One region of the Ruegeria sp. BG7 genome, then DNA from elsewhere that is predicted to be linked to it. Evidence: riboswitches for the same ligand, from Rfam matches in the RefSeq annotation. Region 1 holds a riboswitch; each other region holds the start of a gene.
What was found. Region 1 has a riboswitch for cobalamin ahead of ACR3EH_RS13045 (hypothetical protein). Riboswitches for the same ligand answer to the same signal wherever they lie in the genome.

Region 1 (4,196 bases):
GTCACGTTACAGACCTGTATCCGTTTCCCAATGAACTGCGCGCATTACAGATCAACGGTGCCGACGTGCTGGATTGGCTGGAAATGTCGGCAAGCGTGCTCAACCAGCTGTCACCTGATATAGAAGCGGACTTAGTAAACCCCGAACGTGCCGGTTACAATTTTGACGTCATCTTCGGCCTGTCCTATCAAATCGATCCATCGCAACCTGCGCGCTTCGACAATGACGGTCGGTTGGTCGACCCTGACAACAGGCGAATTCGCAATCTGACATTCGGTGGCCAACCTGTTCAACCTGCGCAAAGATTCGTCCTGGCCAGCAACAATTACCGCGCCAGCGGAGGCGGACATTTTCCTGCCGCCTCTGCGGCCCAACGCATCAACCTACCGCCGCTCGACATCAAAGAACTGACGCGGGATTACCTATCTCGTCGCCTTCCGCCCGATCCAATATCGCGGCACCCCTATCCGTTTACACTGACAGCTCAAACGGGCGTAAATGCCTTGCTTCGAACAGGTCCCGGTGCCCTTGAACACATGGATGAGCTGCGCATGTTCAACGCCCAAATGCTAAGTCCTGATGAAGCCGGATTCGAGCGGATCCGTCTGACGTTCTGACGGGTTGTCTTTTGCCCTCGCCTTCCCTATATCCAGAGTCGAGAGGTTGGCGCGGGCGAGCGCCTCGCCAACCTGGTCAGGTCCGGAAGGAAGCAGCCACAACGAGCCCCGCTTGGGTCGATGTCCAACCTCTCACTTTCCCCTCACATGCCTAATGGGTGATACGCGGTCTCACCCAAAACGTGTTCAGATGTCGACAAAGCGTGGCCAAAGGGCCGCGTTACGACGAGCAAAAGCCCCAATATGCCCAACTTCAGATAACCCAAATTCAGCAGGTTTCAGCAGATGTCGTTTGGCCTTGGGGCCATAGAGATCGGCAAGCCGCCATACCGCCTCGGGTGGGACCATCTGGTCATCTTCAAAAGTAAACAGATCCACCGGTTTTTCAGTTTCTGTCCAACGCGCATCAGGCAACCCGGCTCCGATCTCGGGCATGTAACTCGAAGGAGCGGTGCACCATTTACGCCATTGCCAGTAGACCGATGCCGGCAAATCCGCACCAAAACCGATTGCCTTTCCGGGTAAATACCCAAGCGCTTTGACCAGCAATGGGGCGTGCCCATACCAGAACACCCCGGCCAATCCACGGTAGGGCCATGGGTGATCGTTCAGGGTCACAAGCCCAGAACACACACAAATCATCCGGTCGATTTTGTCGATATCGGGCTGTACGGGTCCCAGCATGGCACCTACAGAATGACCAATCGTCCATTGTTGTGCACCGGGAAAACGCCTGCGCATATCCGCCCGCGCCGCCGGCATATCGATCAAGGCCCAATCGGCCATTGTCGCACGTGCATCCTTCATGCGGCCGGTCAAAGAGTGCCCGAAGTCCCGGTAATCATAGGTTAGGCACGCCATGCCGCGCTCAGCGGCCAGCCAACGTGCGAAGTGGCGATAATAGTCGCGTGGCACGCCTGTGGCACTGTTCAGCACAACCACTGTGCCGGGTTCCGACAACGGTCGGTACAAGCGCGCTGAAAGGGTTGATGACCCGGACGGAAAGAGGAACTCTTCGGTCAAAACCGTCTGTTCTGTATCCAACATGATCCCTGACCCTGCGCCGAAGACAAAGTTTCTTACTTCAATAATTGAAACTCTACGCGGGAAGTTTTTACCCATCCAGCATGACCAAACGTCGGGGACAAAGATCCGCTTGACTCGGAACCGGATCAGACGCTAGCGATTGTGTGATGGTTCCTGTCCCCCACAAGGGGTCGGGATGAAAAGGGAACACGGTGCGGTTCCGTCTGGTCATCCGGACGCTAACCAATGCCGCGACTGCCCCCGCAACTGTAAGCGGTGAGCAAAGCCGAAACGCCACTGGCCCCGAGGGCTGGGAAGGTCGGCAAAGCCATGACCCGCAAGTCAGGAGACCTGCCATCGAAACTGAAACCGAAACTCGGGCGGGGTGTCCGGGCAGGTCCTGACTGCACTTCGCTGTCCCACCTGACCCGATCCTTCTGTCCACCACGCGCGGAGGGCGCAGGATGATCTGGAAGACAAAGACGCATGAATACAGCGCAACGGTATGTCAGCGGACGGGCAAAACCTGCCCCGCCCTGGCGCGGCTGGCGCGCTCGATCTCCGAGGCCATGACACAAGCTTCGGCTGCCACAGGCGACGACTTCGAGTTTGACGGTAGTAGTGAGCTTTCACATTGCACAAAAGGGTGTCAGGCAATTTTCCAGGCACAATCAGACAGTGTTCGCGTGTTTTGTGACACGCAGCCCAACGCAGCAATTGAGGACCTGAACCTCTATGCTGATCTGATTTTTGGAAACACGTTCCGCACTCTGCCATCTGGCATCATTGCAAACCCACCCTGCGCGATGATCGAGGTTGCAACGCTACGGCCCCGGAAAACCGTACACGCACCCGAACAGCTTTCGGCCTGAGGTCACACCACCTGCGCCGGGGAAACCCGGGCCGCCCAAGCCAGCTGCGCGTCTGTTTCCACAGCACAGGGGCGCAGCGAGCGCAGACGCTCCAGCGCCTTGTCAGCCCGTTCGCCGCACTCGACCATCAGACGCAGGACAACCATCCCCGACCTGCCACAGCCGCCCCGACAATGCACCAGCACTCGGCCTCCTCCAGCCAGGGCATGCCGGGCGGCGGCGCTAACTTCTGGCCACGCCTCTTCAACCGCCGCCGTTGGTGCGCCAAAGTCTTCGATCGGCAGATGCACCCACCGGCTGGCGCGGCTTTGAATATCGCTGCCAAAATCCTGCGCCCCGTGCTGAAGCATCTCGACATCCGTTGTCATTGAAATGACAATCCCCGGCTTCCACGCGGCAATCGTATCCAGATCCGTCTCATAGTCCCCGCCATGTCCGGGTATAGACGTCAGGGCCAGCGTTCCTCCTGCGACTTGCAGGGCATAGATAACCAGCTGCGACATGAACGTGTGTCCTCCACCAGGAACTCTTTACAAAAATGAGTCTTAAATTTTGTTGGAACAGCTTAGTGCGAATCCGGTCGGAATCTAAATCAAAAATCATCGCGCCTCGCAGTGGACGCGGAAGGCAGCGGCCACTACGCTGAGCCGAAGCACCGAATCCGACCGAGAAAACATGACCGACACGCCCAGCCCCGCCTATCAGGTTCTCGCCCGCAAATATCGCCCGGAAACCTTTGCCGATCTGGTGGGTCAGGACGCCATGGTGCGCACCCTGAAAAACGCATTCGAAGCGGACCGGATTGCGCAGGCTTTCATCATGACCGGCATTCGCGGCACCGGCAAAACCACCACCGCGCGGATCATCGCCAAGGGTATGAACTGCATCGGCCCCGACGGCAATGGCGGCCCGACGACCGAGCCTTGCGGGCAATGCGAACATTGCGTGGCGATCATGGAAGGCCGCCATGTCGATGTGATGGAGATGGACGCCGCCAGCCGAACCGGTGTGAATGACATTCGCGAAATAATCGACAGTGTCCGCTATCGCGCCGCCAGCGCGCGTTACAAGATCTACATCATCGACGAGGTCCACATGCTCTCGACCAGCGCTTTCAACGCGCTGCTCAAGACGCTCGAGGAACCGCCTGAACATGTGAAGTTTATCTTCGCAACAACCGAAATCCGCAAAGTGCCGGTCACGGTTCTGTCCCGCTGTCAGCGCTTTGATCTGCGCCGGATCGAGCCCGAAGATATGATCGGGCTTCTGCAAAAGATCGCAACCGCCGAAGATGCCCAAATCGCCGATGACGCGCTGGCGCTGATCACACGTGCCGCGGAAGGATCGGCACGGGATGCAACCTCGCTGCTGGATCAGGCGATTTCGCACGGGGCGGGTGAAACCACTGCCGAGCAGGTCCGCGCAATGCTGGGCCTTGCGGACCGTGGCCGCGTTCTGGACCTGATGGACATGATCCTGCGGGGCAACGCGGCGGGTGCGCTGACGGAACTCAGCGGGCAATACGCTGAGGGCGCAGACCCACTGGCCGTCTTACGCGATCTGGCCGAAATCACCCATTGGGTGTCCGTCGTCAAAATTACGCCCGACGCCGCCGAAGACCCAACCGTTTCGCCTGACGAACGGAGCCGTGGCCAGCACATGGCAGAGGCCCTGCCGATGC
Region 2 (4,196 bases), on a different contig from region 1:
ACAATGGGCGCGTTTCCGCAGCGAAACCTTCCATTTGACCTGCTCAGATTGGGGTATCTCCGTCAAGTAAAGGCCACTGGGTCGAGCGCATTACGGCGACGATATCGAACGCCTGATTAGGACGACCATGGAGGCCGTTCATCTACTTTAGGAAGAACGCAATCATCCCCCAAGGATAAGGGGAAATGCGACGGCTCCGGCACTGCGTCGATGACATTGGAGGAGTTCGAAGACTGGCTGCACCCGGAGATATGCCGTTATCACAACACCCGTCACAGCGGGTTGCGGCGAGCACCGATGGCAGCTTGGGCGATCCTCAGTTCTGGTGACGCAGACAGAAAAGTTTTTGATGCCTAGGCGTTTCGCATCAGCGAACTTTCTTTTGAATGTCGTCAGTTGGCGCGACGCATTCAGTCCCATGATCGGTCGTGGTAACGATCAAGCACGAACCCCGCTATATGTCCCGGATCTGGACTGTAAATGACGATAGAACGAACCTAGTTACGCGCTACAAGAACCTGTCGCGTCCCAGAATTCACCTTGGCGCGGTGCGCGCGGACCTGAAAATAGGCGTGTAATGGCGAGCCGATCCCGGAGGCAATGCTGTTTCAGATTATTGAAGAACAAAGATGTTTCGCGTGAGCTGTTCCACTTCATCGCCTACCACCTGCTTCAGCTCAATCTCACATAGAAACTTGGAAATCTCTTCGTCTGATGGTTGCTTCTTCGCTCTGCCAAATCCCCGTCTCGCACTCGGTGTATTTGCATAGTTTTAGAGGGCTAGGGCTAATGTGTGCTTGTTGCTCGAGTATAGACTCTTTTCCAGATTTAGAGTCAAAACAGGTATTGAAACCGAGCTAACAACCGACCAGCAAATATGAAATCTCAGATGGAAGTTCTCGATCAAGGATCAGCCTGACGCATGTGCCTGCCTACCCTCACGCTTTGCAGAACCTGCCGCGACGCGGATTCCACCCTTTATAATCAGCTAGCCGCAACGCTGGAGGCATCGGGGGTGCAAGCCGAGTTGCAGCAAGTAGATTGCATGTCCGGTTGTCGCCGACCACAGACGTTGGCGGTGCGACAAAGCGGCAAGACCGCCTATCTGTTCGGAGAGATTACTGCAGTCGATCTTCCGGACATAATGATTTTCATGCGGATGTATGAGGACAGTACTGACGGCGACTTCGCTGACGCCAGGAAGCTAGGTAAGCTACGTTTCAAGGCGATTGCACGTATACCGGCACAAAAAAGATAGCCCACATGCAACTTGCCGGCCAAAACTCCGGTGTGGAGTTTTCAGCTTACAGTTTGTGTTTTTCGACTTAGCCTGCACTTAGCGGCTAAAATCTAAACCAATCCTGCCATTACTTAAGATTAACCGCTGCAGAATGCTATGATGTCGCTTTCGTACTTGACGGAACGCAGCACTATGGAAGAATAAAGGCTTCTACGGTGTCCAAAGGTGCTTACGCACTGGGACTGAAACGGGAATGAGGACGGTGCATTAAACTACTGCACTGAAGCCTTGACCGCCCCGCGACTGTGAGCGGCGAGCGGCCTTCCAATACCACTGGCGTAATGGCGCCGGGAAGGGGGAAGTCTGCTGTGACCTGCGAGTCAGGAGACCGGCCGTAGAATGGACACAACTTATGCCGTCGGGTGTGACGGTGAGGAGGATTAAAATGACGACAAAAACGATCAAGGCATCCGCCGCTGGCGCATCCTTTCTGCCTGCAGTATTCGCCGTGGTTCTGGGTCTGGGGATCATTACCGTGACTGGCCATGTTCAGGCTTCTGGCCTGCATGACGCGGCTCATGATGTGCGCCACGCAACTGGCTTCCCCTGCCACTAAGACAATGTTCAGTCGTATTCTGACCAGCGGCTTGTTCGCTGGTGCTGCAGCGGGGCTGATTGCCGCCCTTCTGCAGTTGTATTTCGTGCAGCCCGTGCTACTTCACGCCGAGCTCTATGAAGGCGGCGACCTGGTACATTTTGGCGCTGATCCGGTAACTGCGCATCCCGACCTGCCCGGCATGTTCGCCGAGCCGATGCGCGATGGTCTCAGCATTATCTTCACCACGCTTACGTACACTGGTTATGCGCTAGTCCTGGCGGCTTTGATGTCGGTAGCCGAACGTCAGGGGCATGAAATCAACGGCCGCACCGGCCTGCTTTGGGGTCTTGCGGGCTTTGTCGCCTTCCACTTTGCTCCTGGCTTGTCGCTGGCTCCAGAAGTTCCCGGAGTGGCGGCAGCAGATGTCGGAGAGCGTCAGATCTGGTGGACGGTCACCGTTGCCGCAGCCGGCGTGGCCATGTGGCTGATTGCCTTTGGAGGTAACCTGGTAAGCTACCTGATTGCGGCCGTGCTGCTAATGGTACCGCATATTATCGGGGCCCCTGAGCCCGACAGTTTCTCTGGGCCGGTTCCGACCGAGATCGGGGCGCTTTTGCTGCCCGGGCCTTCGGCATCGGCATGGCCGCCTGGGCACTCTTGGGCAGTTTCACCGGCTACTTCTGGCAGACAGAAGGCAAGCGCGCAGGCGCTGCAGTCTGATCGCGCTCCTCCATTGCTACCCCGCTGGTTACACCGGCGGGGCTCTTTATTGAGGATGACAAGATGTCCCGTTCTCTCGCTCTCTTTGCCATCGGACTTGTCTTTGGCGGCGGTGCTGGCTTTGTGATTGCCGCCAGCAGCGGTAGCACCTTTGAGAGCCATGATCATACTGACCCGGCCCAACATGGCGGCAACATGGAGATGGCAGCGCACGACCACTCCGCGGCCACTAATCTACCTGCCGACAGCGACGCCCCCAGTGTGGCGATCCAGATGATTAAGGATCCTATGGCGGGCTGGAATCTGCGTGTGACACCGCAGAACTTTCGCTTTGCTCCGGAAAATGCTTCCTCGGCTGACGTTCCAGGCGAAGGTCACGCGCATGTTTATATCAACGGCGAAAAGCTGGGCCGCCTTTATGCCAATTGGTTACACCTTCCGTCGCTCCCCGATGGCAATGTTGAGGTAAAAGTTTCTCTCAATGGCAACAGCCACAGCCCTCTGATGGTTGAGGGTGTGCCCGTAGAGGCCAAAGTGACCGTCCAGCCTGACGGCGATGACTCCTGAGTGACATTCCTGGCTGAGAAGACAACTACGTGGGTTCAGCAGGTCAAAGCGGCAAGTACAGCGTGCGTGCGGGTTTTTGCCGCTCTGTATCCAAGAACAGACAAGCTGTTGCAAAGCACCGCAGAACATGAAGGCTTGCGATAGAGTACTCTTGGTCCGGCAGTTGCGGATGCACTGGAAAACTGAGCATGGGGAAGGCAGATATGACAAAACCCACTTTAGCTCAGGAACGGTTTTCGGAAAAGATACCGGTTTATCTATCGATAGCCGGTTTCATATGCAGTTACTTTGTCTCTACCGCTACATTGCAAGCCTCTGAGCTTCCCTTCATCGATCTTGATAGAAAGATTGAAGCGCCGTCGGGGGCCAAATCACTATGCAATGATTACTCTTGGGCGTGCGCGAAAACTCGTAGTTCTGGACTGTCCGAGGCGCAGGAAAAGCAGATCGTTAAAACGATCAACATGCGCGTCAATCGGAGGATTCGCGCCGTTTCGGATCAAAGCCAATATGGTACAAAGGAGTACTGGACCCTGCCGACACATGGATCAGGAGATTGCGAAGACTTCGCTTTGCAAAAGAAGTTTGAACTTGTGCAGAACGGTTTGGATCCTACGAAGCTACTAATTGCAACTGTCTTGGACACCAATCGCAGTGGCCATGCTGTTCTAGTCTATCGCTCGAGTGAAGGCGATTTGGTTCTGGACAATGTTACCAACAGGATCAAAACGTGGAAGGAAACAAAGTATCTATTCCTTCGAATACAGGACCCGATTCACCCTGACCGTTGGGTGCAGATTGCTAACGGCTAAAAGTAAATGTGGCGCGCCACAATAAGCACTGGCCCTTTAACTTCTGGTTCTTTGCGGCGTTCAGTTGAGGTCTCCGCTTTTTCTTTCGATCAGACTTCACCGTGTAAGTAACCGGCCTGCGGCGGCAACACTGGAAAGCGCGATTTTGGCGCCGTTCACGATGCCCGGTTCGATATGCACTTTCTTTCTCCCAAAGCCTCACCCGGCGCCTAACGGTAGATCTCCTGACTCGCGACTGAACGCTCACGGAAATGGGTCA
Region 3 (4,196 bases), 610 kb from region 1:
GTCCATTGCAGTGGCTGCCGGAGGCAACCCTGCAGTCTTTGCGCTGACCGTTGCCATTTCCACCTCGAACAGCTTCATCATCCCGACCCATCAGGTCAATGCGCTGATCATGGGTCCGGCAGGGTACAAGGTCATGGATTTCGTCCGTTCAGGCGGCATCATGACCGCGCTGTTCCTTGTCGTTTCATTGGTGATGATCAACGTTATGTACTAGCGCGGCAATCGGGGCCGGATTTCTGGGCTGGCCCACCCCGATTGCCGATTACATTTCGTTGGAAAGGTTAGCTTGAACCTCTACGCCGAGCCCCGGCCTTGCGGGACAACCTCATACCCCGGCTCTTCCGGTTCATCATCTTCCATCTCCGGCGGGAAACCGGGGGCTGTGATGTCCAAACCAGTCGCCTCTTCCAGACGTTTGATGATATTCGGCGACAGCTCGCGATCGCCATACCGGGCAATGCCATCTTCAAAAATCTTGATCATGACCGGATTCATTTCCAGAGGCACCCCGGCGCGGTCCGCTACCTCTTGAAACAGACCAATGTCCTTTTTCACCAAGTCCATAGTGAAGGAGATGTCGCGCGAACCATTCAGTATGACCTGACTTTCCGTTTCATGCACAAAGGACGTACCGGACGAGATTTTTATCGCCTCATATGTCGTGTTGAGATCCATGCCCGCCGCCTTTGCCGTGACCAGCGCTTCGGCGCAAGTGATCAGGTTGGCTGTGGCCAGATAGTTGGTCAGCACCTTCAAAACCGAGGCAGAGCCCAATTCACCCGTGTGCAAAACACGCCGTCCCATGGTGGTCAGAAACGGCAGAATCCGCTCAAAAGTCGCACGGTCACATCCCGCGAAGATCGAGATATTGCCGGTGGCCGCCCGATGGCACCCGCCCGAAACCGGGCAGTCCACTGCCGCGCCTCCGCGTTCGATCACCTCGGCCCCCAAACGCTTGACCTCGGCCTCATCGGTTGTCGACATCTCCATCCAGATTTTGCCGGGGCCCACTTCGGGCAGCATCTTTTGCATGACCGCATCTGACGCCGCAGGCGATGGCAAGCAGGTGATGACCGCATCGCAATCGCGCATCAACTGTGCCGGGCCTTCGGCTGCCTTTGCGCCAAGGGCGACAAACGCGGCCACCAGATCCGCGTTCAGATCATGTACCGTCAGATCAATACCGTTCCGCAGCAAGGATCCCGAAAGCTTGCCGCCAACGTTTCCCAACCCGATGAATCCTACTTTCATATGTCGCCTCTCCCTGCTGGCTTGTACCTGTCATGCGATCACGGATTTATCTGACCATTCATGCCGCCCAACGACAACCACAGGTCGCTTTTCACACCCGCCTCCTGATGTTACGCGCAACGCGCTTGACAAGCGGGCCAGCAGTGCCGCATGACCCATTCGTTGGTGTCGGCAAGAGCCGATGAAAAGGGAATGCGTCAACGGATCTTCCGCCAAACGCAGCCGCCCCCGCGACCGTGACCGGAGAGGGTGCCCAATGCCACTGGCCTAGGCCGGGAAGGCGGGACATCCGACAGAGGACCCTGACGTACCGGGCCTCTGACATCCGCAAGCCGGGAGACCTGCCAACACCCGAAGTTGAAACCGGGCGGGGTGTTCCGGTATCGGGTCCATGTTGCAACACGTGGCCCGCTTGAAACCCCGTCCCCCGCGAAGAGGATTTGGGGGGATGAGAGACATGACTGAGACCACACCGGTCGAACTGCTGGTCTGCACGACCTGCCGCCGCGGGCTGCCCATCGAAGACGATGCGCAACGCCCCGGCACTTTGCTGCACCAGGCATTGGAACAAGCCGAACTGCCTGAAGGCATCACCCTGAAACCTGTCGAATGCCTTTCGAACTGCGATCAGGGCTGTTCTATCGTGCTGCGCGGTGGCCCCGATCGCTGGACCTTCGTTTACGAAAACCTGAACGAAGTGGACCATGTCGATGTAATCGTCGACGGCGCAACCAAGTATCTGGCCACCGAAGATGGCCTGGTGAAATGGCGCGAGCGCCCTGAACATTTCCGCAAAAACTGCGCTTCGCGCATTCCCCCGATTGGAGCCTGACATGTCGAATCTCGAAAAACTTCCCGTCACCGTGATCACCGGCTTTCTGGGCTCGGGCAAAACCACGCTGGTCAAACACCTGATGCAGAACCCGCAGGGCAAACGTCTGGCTGTTGTCGTCAACGAGTTTGGCGATGTGGGCGTGGATGGCGATATCCTGAAATCCTGCGCCATCCCGGATTGCCCTGCGGAAAACATCATGGAGCTGGCAAACGGCTGCATCTGCTGCACCGTCGCGGATGACTTCATCCCGACCATCGAGGCGCTGATGGCGCTGGAACCGCGCCCCGAGCATATCCTGATCGAAACCTCTGGCCTCGCCCTGCCCAAGCCGCTGCTGAAAGCGTTCGACTGGCCGGATATCCGCTCAAAGATCACTGTCGATGGCGTGATCGCTCTGGCCGATGCCGAGGCCGTCGCCGCCGGTCGCTTTGCCCCGAATGTCGAAGCTGTCGATGCCCAGCGCCTCGCCGACGACTCGATCGATCACGAAACGCCCCTGTCCGAGGTGTTTGAGGATCAGATCTCTTGCGCCGACATCATCCTGTTGACCAAGCCTGATCTTGCAGGGCCCGAAGGTGTGGCCAAGGCCAAAGAAGTGATCGCCGCCGAAGCCCCTCGCCCCCTGCCTGTTGTCGAAGTCGCCGAGGGCGTCGTGGATGTCCGCGTTGTACTGGGACTGGAAGCTGCAGCCGAGGACGACATGGATGCGCGTCCGTCGCATCACGACGGTCACCACGATCACGAACATGACGACTTCGAAAGCATCATCGTCGAGTTGCCGGAACAAACCGATCCAGCCGATCTGGTCGCCAAGATCGAACGTCTGGCGACCGAGCTGAACATCCTGCGGGTCAAAGGTTATGCGGCAGTAAAGGGCAAACCCATGCGCCTGCTGGTTCAGGCCGTGGGCGCGCGCGTCCGTCATCAATATGACCGCCCATGGGAACCAGGCGAAGAGCGCCGTTCGCGTCTGGTCGTTATCGCCGAGCATGACGACATCAAAGAGGCCGAAATCCACGCGATCCTCGCGGGCGTCACCGAGGCTGCCGAGTAAACCATGCACGTCGTCTTCCGCGAAAGCCACGGGCTCGAGGAAACCGAGACCCCAACCGATCTGGGCCAAAGCCCGGCGGATCTGGTTGTTTTGTCCTTCTCGGACAGCGACCTCGGCGCTTTCGCGGCGGGCTGGCATCGTGGCGGCGGAACCGAGGGTCGAATGCCAACGCTTCGACTGGCCAATTTGACCGCCCTCAAACACCCTCTGTCCGTCGACACTTATGTCGAGCAGACGTTGGACGGCGCCAAGGGCATTCTGATCCGCCTGATTGGCGGCGTGCCTTACTGGTCCTACGGCTTGCAACAGGTTCTGGCGCTGGCGCAGGCCAAGGGTATCGCGCTTGCCGTTCTGCCCGCGGATGGGCGCGAAGATACGCGGCTGGATGACTATTCCACCCTGCCCGTTTCAACGCTGCGCCGTCTGGCCCATCTGTGCGACACAGGTGGAGAGGTCGCAGCGCAAGCCGCATTGGCCCAGATGGCCTTGGCAGCAGGGCTTTATGCCGGGCCGGTGATGGGCGCAAAGACTCTGCCTGAATGCGGCGCATGGTGCCCGGATCGTGGTGTAATCCCAACGGATACCGCGTTCGAAGGCGACGCAAAACGTATCGTCGTCACGTTTTACCGCGCATATCTGACGTCGGCCGACACTGCCCCAGTCGCAGCTCTGATCCGCAGTTTGCGTGCGCGCGGATTTGCGGCAGTGGGCCTGTTCGCGCCTTCGCTCAAAGCGCCAACTGCTGCCGATTGGTTGCGCGAGACGCTTGGGGCGTTGACCCCCGCTGCCATCATCAACGCAACGTCCTTTTCGGGCAAAGGCGCGTCGGGCACGTCTCCGCTGGATGCCGCCAATGTGCCGGTGTTTCAGGTCGCTCTGGCCACCTCGCGCCGCAAAGCCTGGGCTGAGGCGGAACGCGGTCTCTCACCTGCCGACCTTGCCATGCATGTTGTCTTGCCCGAGGTAGACGGGCGGATTTCGGCGGGCATCGCTTCATTCAAGGAACCGGGTAAACGCGATCCTCATCTGGAATACTCCCGCTTTGCCCACCGGGCC
Region 4 (4,196 bases), on a different contig from region 1:
ATGCCAGACCAACTCCCTGCCATCTCGGCATTGTATCTTGGGGGTATAAGCTTGGCGTGTGAGCCATGTGCAGATGCCTATGCATCTTTGTTGGCTCAACACGGAAACGACCGCCCTGTCATGTTGGATCCCAACATTCGTCCGGGTTTTATTCAGGATCAAACCCGCTTTCGAACGCGTTTGAACCGCATGATCGCGCAGTCCGATATCGTGAAAGTGTCGGACGAGGATCTGGACTGGATCATTCCCGGTGCGGAACCCGAAGCAGTCAAAGCAGCCTTGCTGTTGCAAGCCGGACCATCAGCGCTGATCGTGACCCGGGGCGGCGATGGCGCAAACGGGTATCTGGCGGATGGATCGCAAGTGACGGTGCCGGTAAAACCGGTGCAGGTCGTGGATACGATCGGTGCGGGCGACACGTTCAATGCAGGTGTGCTCACTGGTCTCAGCCGCGCCGGGCATCTGACAAAACCTGCTGTACGCAACTTAACTGCCAACTCTTTGCGCGCGGCCATGGAACTGGGCGCCGAAGTTGCAGCTGTAACCGTATCTCGAGCTGGGGCGGAACCGCCTTGGGACCATGAGCTATAATTCTTGGAAAAAACAATGAAACGATCTGACATAAATCGCATCAAATCCGAAGCGCAGGCGTTCATCCAGTCCTTTGGCGGTGTACTGCCGCCTTTTGCAGACTGGTCACCCGAACAGATGCGCAGCCCAGTGGCGCAAACGATCCGCAGCCGCGGGTTGGGGTGGGACATCACCGACTACGCTCAGGGCCGGTTTGATGAACTGGGCCTGTTTCTTTTCACGCTGCGCAACGGCGAAGTGAATGATTTGCAGTCTGGGCGCGGGATGCTTTACGCAGAAAAATTGCTGATTTCGAAAGACAAACAACTGTCTCCGATGCATCGCCACATCATCAAGGCAGAGGACATCATCAACCGTGGCGGCGGCGATCTGGTGATGGAGATTTATGCATCGGACCCAGAAGGTGGCATCGACCGGCATACGCCTGTCACAGTGCCCAGCGATGCCTGCCCTGTTACGTTGCAACCAGGTGAGCATCTACGCCTGAAACCAGGGCAAAGCGTAACCCTGATGCCCGGAGTTTGGCACGCGTTCTGGGCCGAGCACGGTGATTGCCTTATCGGCGAGGTTTCGACTGTGAATGATGATCGAACGGATAATGTGTTCGAAGATCCGATCCCTCGATTTTCAAAGATTGAGGAAGATGCCGCGCCAGATTTCCTATTGGTTTCCGACTACTGACGTAGACCGGGTTGACAATAACCGACAGACAACTGGGCTGAGCCCAAGTGATTTCGTCAAACGCCACTCATTCTCTTGCTTGACAAGTCCAGCACCACGAGACTAGCTGAGCGGGATGGTTCCGTAAGGGATGAAAATGGGAATACGGTGCGGCACAGTTTTTTTGCCAAGTCCGTGACTGCCCCCGCAACTGTAAGCGGAGAGCGACGCCATTACGCCACTGACCCCGAAAGGGTTGGGAAGGTGGGCCGAGCCTTGACCCGCAAGTCAGGAGACCTGCCATCCGATGTTCAACCAACCCGGGGCGGGGCGTCCTGGAAGGAGGCTTTGATGGCACGTTTTTCGCGTGTTTACATTGGTAGCACCTTCTGTCCGCGCTTGGTTTCAAGCGGAGCGGACAGTGTTAAAGGTGACTGACAGAAATAAGCTCTTCTTCAATACCTACTGCGCTGAGGCATCCCGCGGTGCCGTTAATTCAATGCCACGTTACGTTATAACATTGCATATCAATCCAACCCGCAGTAAGCGCTACATGCAATGACGAAAATCGCTGATCATTTCATTCTTGTGTGTGCGACCTGCACAGGTGCCATGTCCACCGATCAAGTGACTGGCGCACTGGCGCAAACATTGCCCGAAGGATTTGCAATTCGAACAGTTGATTGCATGGCAGGTTGTTCCCGACCAACCACCATTGGCCTTCAGGCACCGGGCAAGGCGCAGTATCTGTTTGGAGACATCGACACGGAATTGGATCTGGACGCAGTGGTGGAATTCGCCGGACAATACCGCCTTAGTTCCGATGGCTGGACAAGTGCAACCGAACGCCCGCCCGCGTTATTCACCAAGACCTTGTCCCGAATACCCGCCCTGCCAACCGAGAGGGTGTCATGAGTTTTCTGTCGGTCGAGGGTCTCGAATATTACGCTTTGAACGGCGATGTCCTTTTGCAGGACGTGTCCTTCGGCTTGGAGGAGGGCTCGATTCTGGCAATTGCGGGTCCGAATGGCGCGGGAAAAACAACACTGCTCAAGTTGCTTTGCGGAATAGAACGTATTGCACTGGGTGATGTGCTTATAAGAGGCAAAAGCTTGCGCACCTTGTCCGCGCATGAGCGTGCCCGAACCATCGCGGTCGTAGGCCAGCAAGAAATGCCAGACGGTCGGTTGCGTTTGCGAGACTATGTTGCGCTTGGGCAAATCCCGATTCAGGCGGATAAATCGGCAACCGAGCACAAGGTAGATCTTGATCGAGTTCTGGAAACAACCGGATTGTCTCATCTTTCCCGCAAGCCGATGAGCCAGCTATCGGGTGGCGAGCGACAGCGCGCTCACATCGCGCGCGCTTTGGCACAAAACCCATCCCTGTTGTTTCTGGACGAACCGACCAATCACCTGGATCCAGACGCCAAGGGGCACATGTTGTCCTTGGTGGCCGAGCTGGGCGTCACGGTGGTCATGATCGTCCATGATCTGGTCATGATCCCGGAATTCGCCACGCATGTGGCCTTGATGAAATCCACACGCCTGACGGGTTATGGGCCCGTCAGCGACGTGCTGACCTCAGAACGTGTTCGCGACACCTTTGGTGTGGATTATCTGTGCTTTCAGCATGAGGGCCGCATAATCCCAGCGCTGGATATTCGAAAACGAAAACTGTCATCATAACAGGAGCTTACAATGATGCAGAAACTTTGGCCTGTGGCTCTGTTCACTGGCCTGGCAAGCGGCGCGGTCGCAGAAGCCATCACAGTGGACAATTGCGGCGAACCGCTGGTTTTTGAAACCGCGCCCGAACGGATCGTTGTCCACGACATGAACATGACCGACATGGCGTTCGCATTGGGCCTGCAAGACAAGATCGTGGGCCTGACCGGCATCACGGGCTGGTACAAGACGAGCCCTGATTTTGATGCACAGCGCGGTGATATCCCAGAGCTTGCACCAAAATACCCTACTGTTGAGAACCTCATCGCAGTAGAACCCGACATGTTCTTTGCAGGGTGGTATTACGGTATGCAGCCGGGTGGCGAGGTTACTCCGGACACCCTTTCGCCCTTTGGCATCAAGACCATGGTTCTGACCGAAAGCTGCGTACATCTGAGCAAGGATCGCCCAGAGGCCAGTATGGACCTGCTGTTTGGCGACGTTCTGCGTTTGGGTCAGGTCATGGGCGTCGAAGCCAAGGCGCAAGAGCTTGTCTCGGGCTGGAAAGACCAACTGGCCGCTATCGAAGCCAAAACAGCTGATCTGCCCAAACCACGTGTCTTCCTGTTGGACGGGCCGGCAGATGCGCCGTTTACCGCTGGTAAGTTTGCGATACCGGACGCGATGATCGCCGCAGCAGGCGGAGAGAATGTGACCCATGACATGGACACCAGCTGGGGTCGTACGTCGTGGGAAACCGTGGCTGCTGCAAACCCGGAATTCCTGGTTCTGCTGGACTATCAGACAGGAAACGGTGCAGAAGATACCTTCCAGTTCCTGAAAGATCATCCCGTCATGTCTCAAACCGATGCAGTCAAGAACGAGCGCTGGATCGGCCTGCGCTACGAAGAGCTGACACCCGGCCCGGCAAACATTGAGGCCATCGAAAAGATGGTCAAGGCAATGCACCCGGAGACCAACTGATATGGCCCATTTGGGCCGTTCGATCTTGCTGGGGGCGATCGTTCTGATCGCCCTTTTGCTGCTGTCCATCGTTTATGGAACAACAAATATTCCTGTGCGGGACGTGGTCGCCGCGATTGGTCTAGGAACAGGCCTGATCGATGGCGACATGTCCCCGCTTCACCGGATCGTTTTCGACTTGCGCCTTCCCCGCGCCTTGTTTGCCGCGGTCATCGGGGCAGGATTGGGGGTTGTTGGTGTGGTTTTGCAAACAACCACGCGCAACGATCTTGCCGATCCATTCTTGTTTGGCCT

Region 2: it holds a riboswitch for cobalamin, as region 1 does, so the genes downstream of both, ACR3EH_RS21025 (CbtB domain-containing protein) here and ACR3EH_RS13045 (hypothetical protein) in region 1, are expected to answer to the same signal.
Region 3: it holds a riboswitch for cobalamin, as region 1 does, so the genes downstream of both, ACR3EH_RS16000 (DUF1636 family protein) here and ACR3EH_RS13045 (hypothetical protein) in region 1, are expected to answer to the same signal.
Region 4: it holds a riboswitch for cobalamin, as region 1 does, so the genes downstream of both, ACR3EH_RS20370 (DUF1636 family protein) here and ACR3EH_RS13045 (hypothetical protein) in region 1, are expected to answer to the same signal.

What each region holds. Positions count from the first base shown of each region.
Region 1 is NZ_JBQFIU010000001.1:2,622,945-2,627,140, reverse strand. Features, by position in the region: gene ACR3EH_RS13060 (bifunctional 2',3'-cyclic-nucleotide 2'-phosphodiesterase/3'-nucleotidase) at 1-617, shown strand, start outside; RNA gene ffs (signal recognition particle sRNA small type) at 657-755, shown strand; gene ACR3EH_RS13050 (alpha/beta hydrolase family protein) at 804-1,664, opposite strand; cobalamin riboswitch at 1,796-2,016, shown strand; gene ACR3EH_RS13045 (hypothetical protein) at 2,108-2,515, shown strand; gene ACR3EH_RS13040 (protein-tyrosine phosphatase family protein) at 2,518-3,018, opposite strand; gene ACR3EH_RS13035 (DNA polymerase III subunit gamma/tau) at 3,191-4,196, shown strand, end outside.
Region 2 is NZ_JBQFIU010000003.1:313-4,508, forward strand. Features, by position in the region: gene ACR3EH_RS21020 (DUF1636 family protein) at 923-1,258, shown strand; cobalamin riboswitch at 1,437-1,651, shown strand; gene ACR3EH_RS21025 (CbtB domain-containing protein) at 1,686-1,856, shown strand; partial or broken gene ACR3EH_RS21030 (CbtA family protein) at 1,861-2,558, shown strand; gene ACR3EH_RS21035 (hypothetical protein) at 2,622-3,125, shown strand; gene ACR3EH_RS21040 (transglutaminase-like cysteine peptidase) at 3,329-3,937, shown strand.
Region 3 is NZ_JBQFIU010000001.1:3,237,711-3,241,906, reverse strand. Features, by position in the region: gene ACR3EH_RS16010 (SLC13 family permease) at 1-214, shown strand, start outside; gene ACR3EH_RS16005 (NAD(P)-dependent oxidoreductase) at 295-1,251, opposite strand; cobalamin riboswitch at 1,398-1,614, shown strand; gene ACR3EH_RS16000 (DUF1636 family protein) at 1,709-2,083, shown strand; gene cobW (cobalamin biosynthesis protein CobW) at 2,085-3,140, shown strand; gene cobN (cobaltochelatase subunit CobN) at 3,144-4,196, shown strand, end outside.
Region 4 is NZ_JBQFIU010000002.1:562,062-566,257, forward strand. Features, by position in the region: gene ACR3EH_RS20360 (carbohydrate kinase family protein) at 1-591, shown strand, start outside; gene ACR3EH_RS20365 (D-lyxose/D-mannose family sugar isomerase) at 607-1,272, shown strand; cobalamin riboswitch at 1,372-1,570, shown strand; gene ACR3EH_RS20370 (DUF1636 family protein) at 1,810-2,166, shown strand; gene ACR3EH_RS20375 (ABC transporter ATP-binding protein) at 2,163-2,939, shown strand; gene ACR3EH_RS20380 (ABC transporter substrate-binding protein) at 2,952-3,902, shown strand; gene ACR3EH_RS20385 (FecCD family ABC transporter permease) at 3,904-4,196, shown strand, end outside.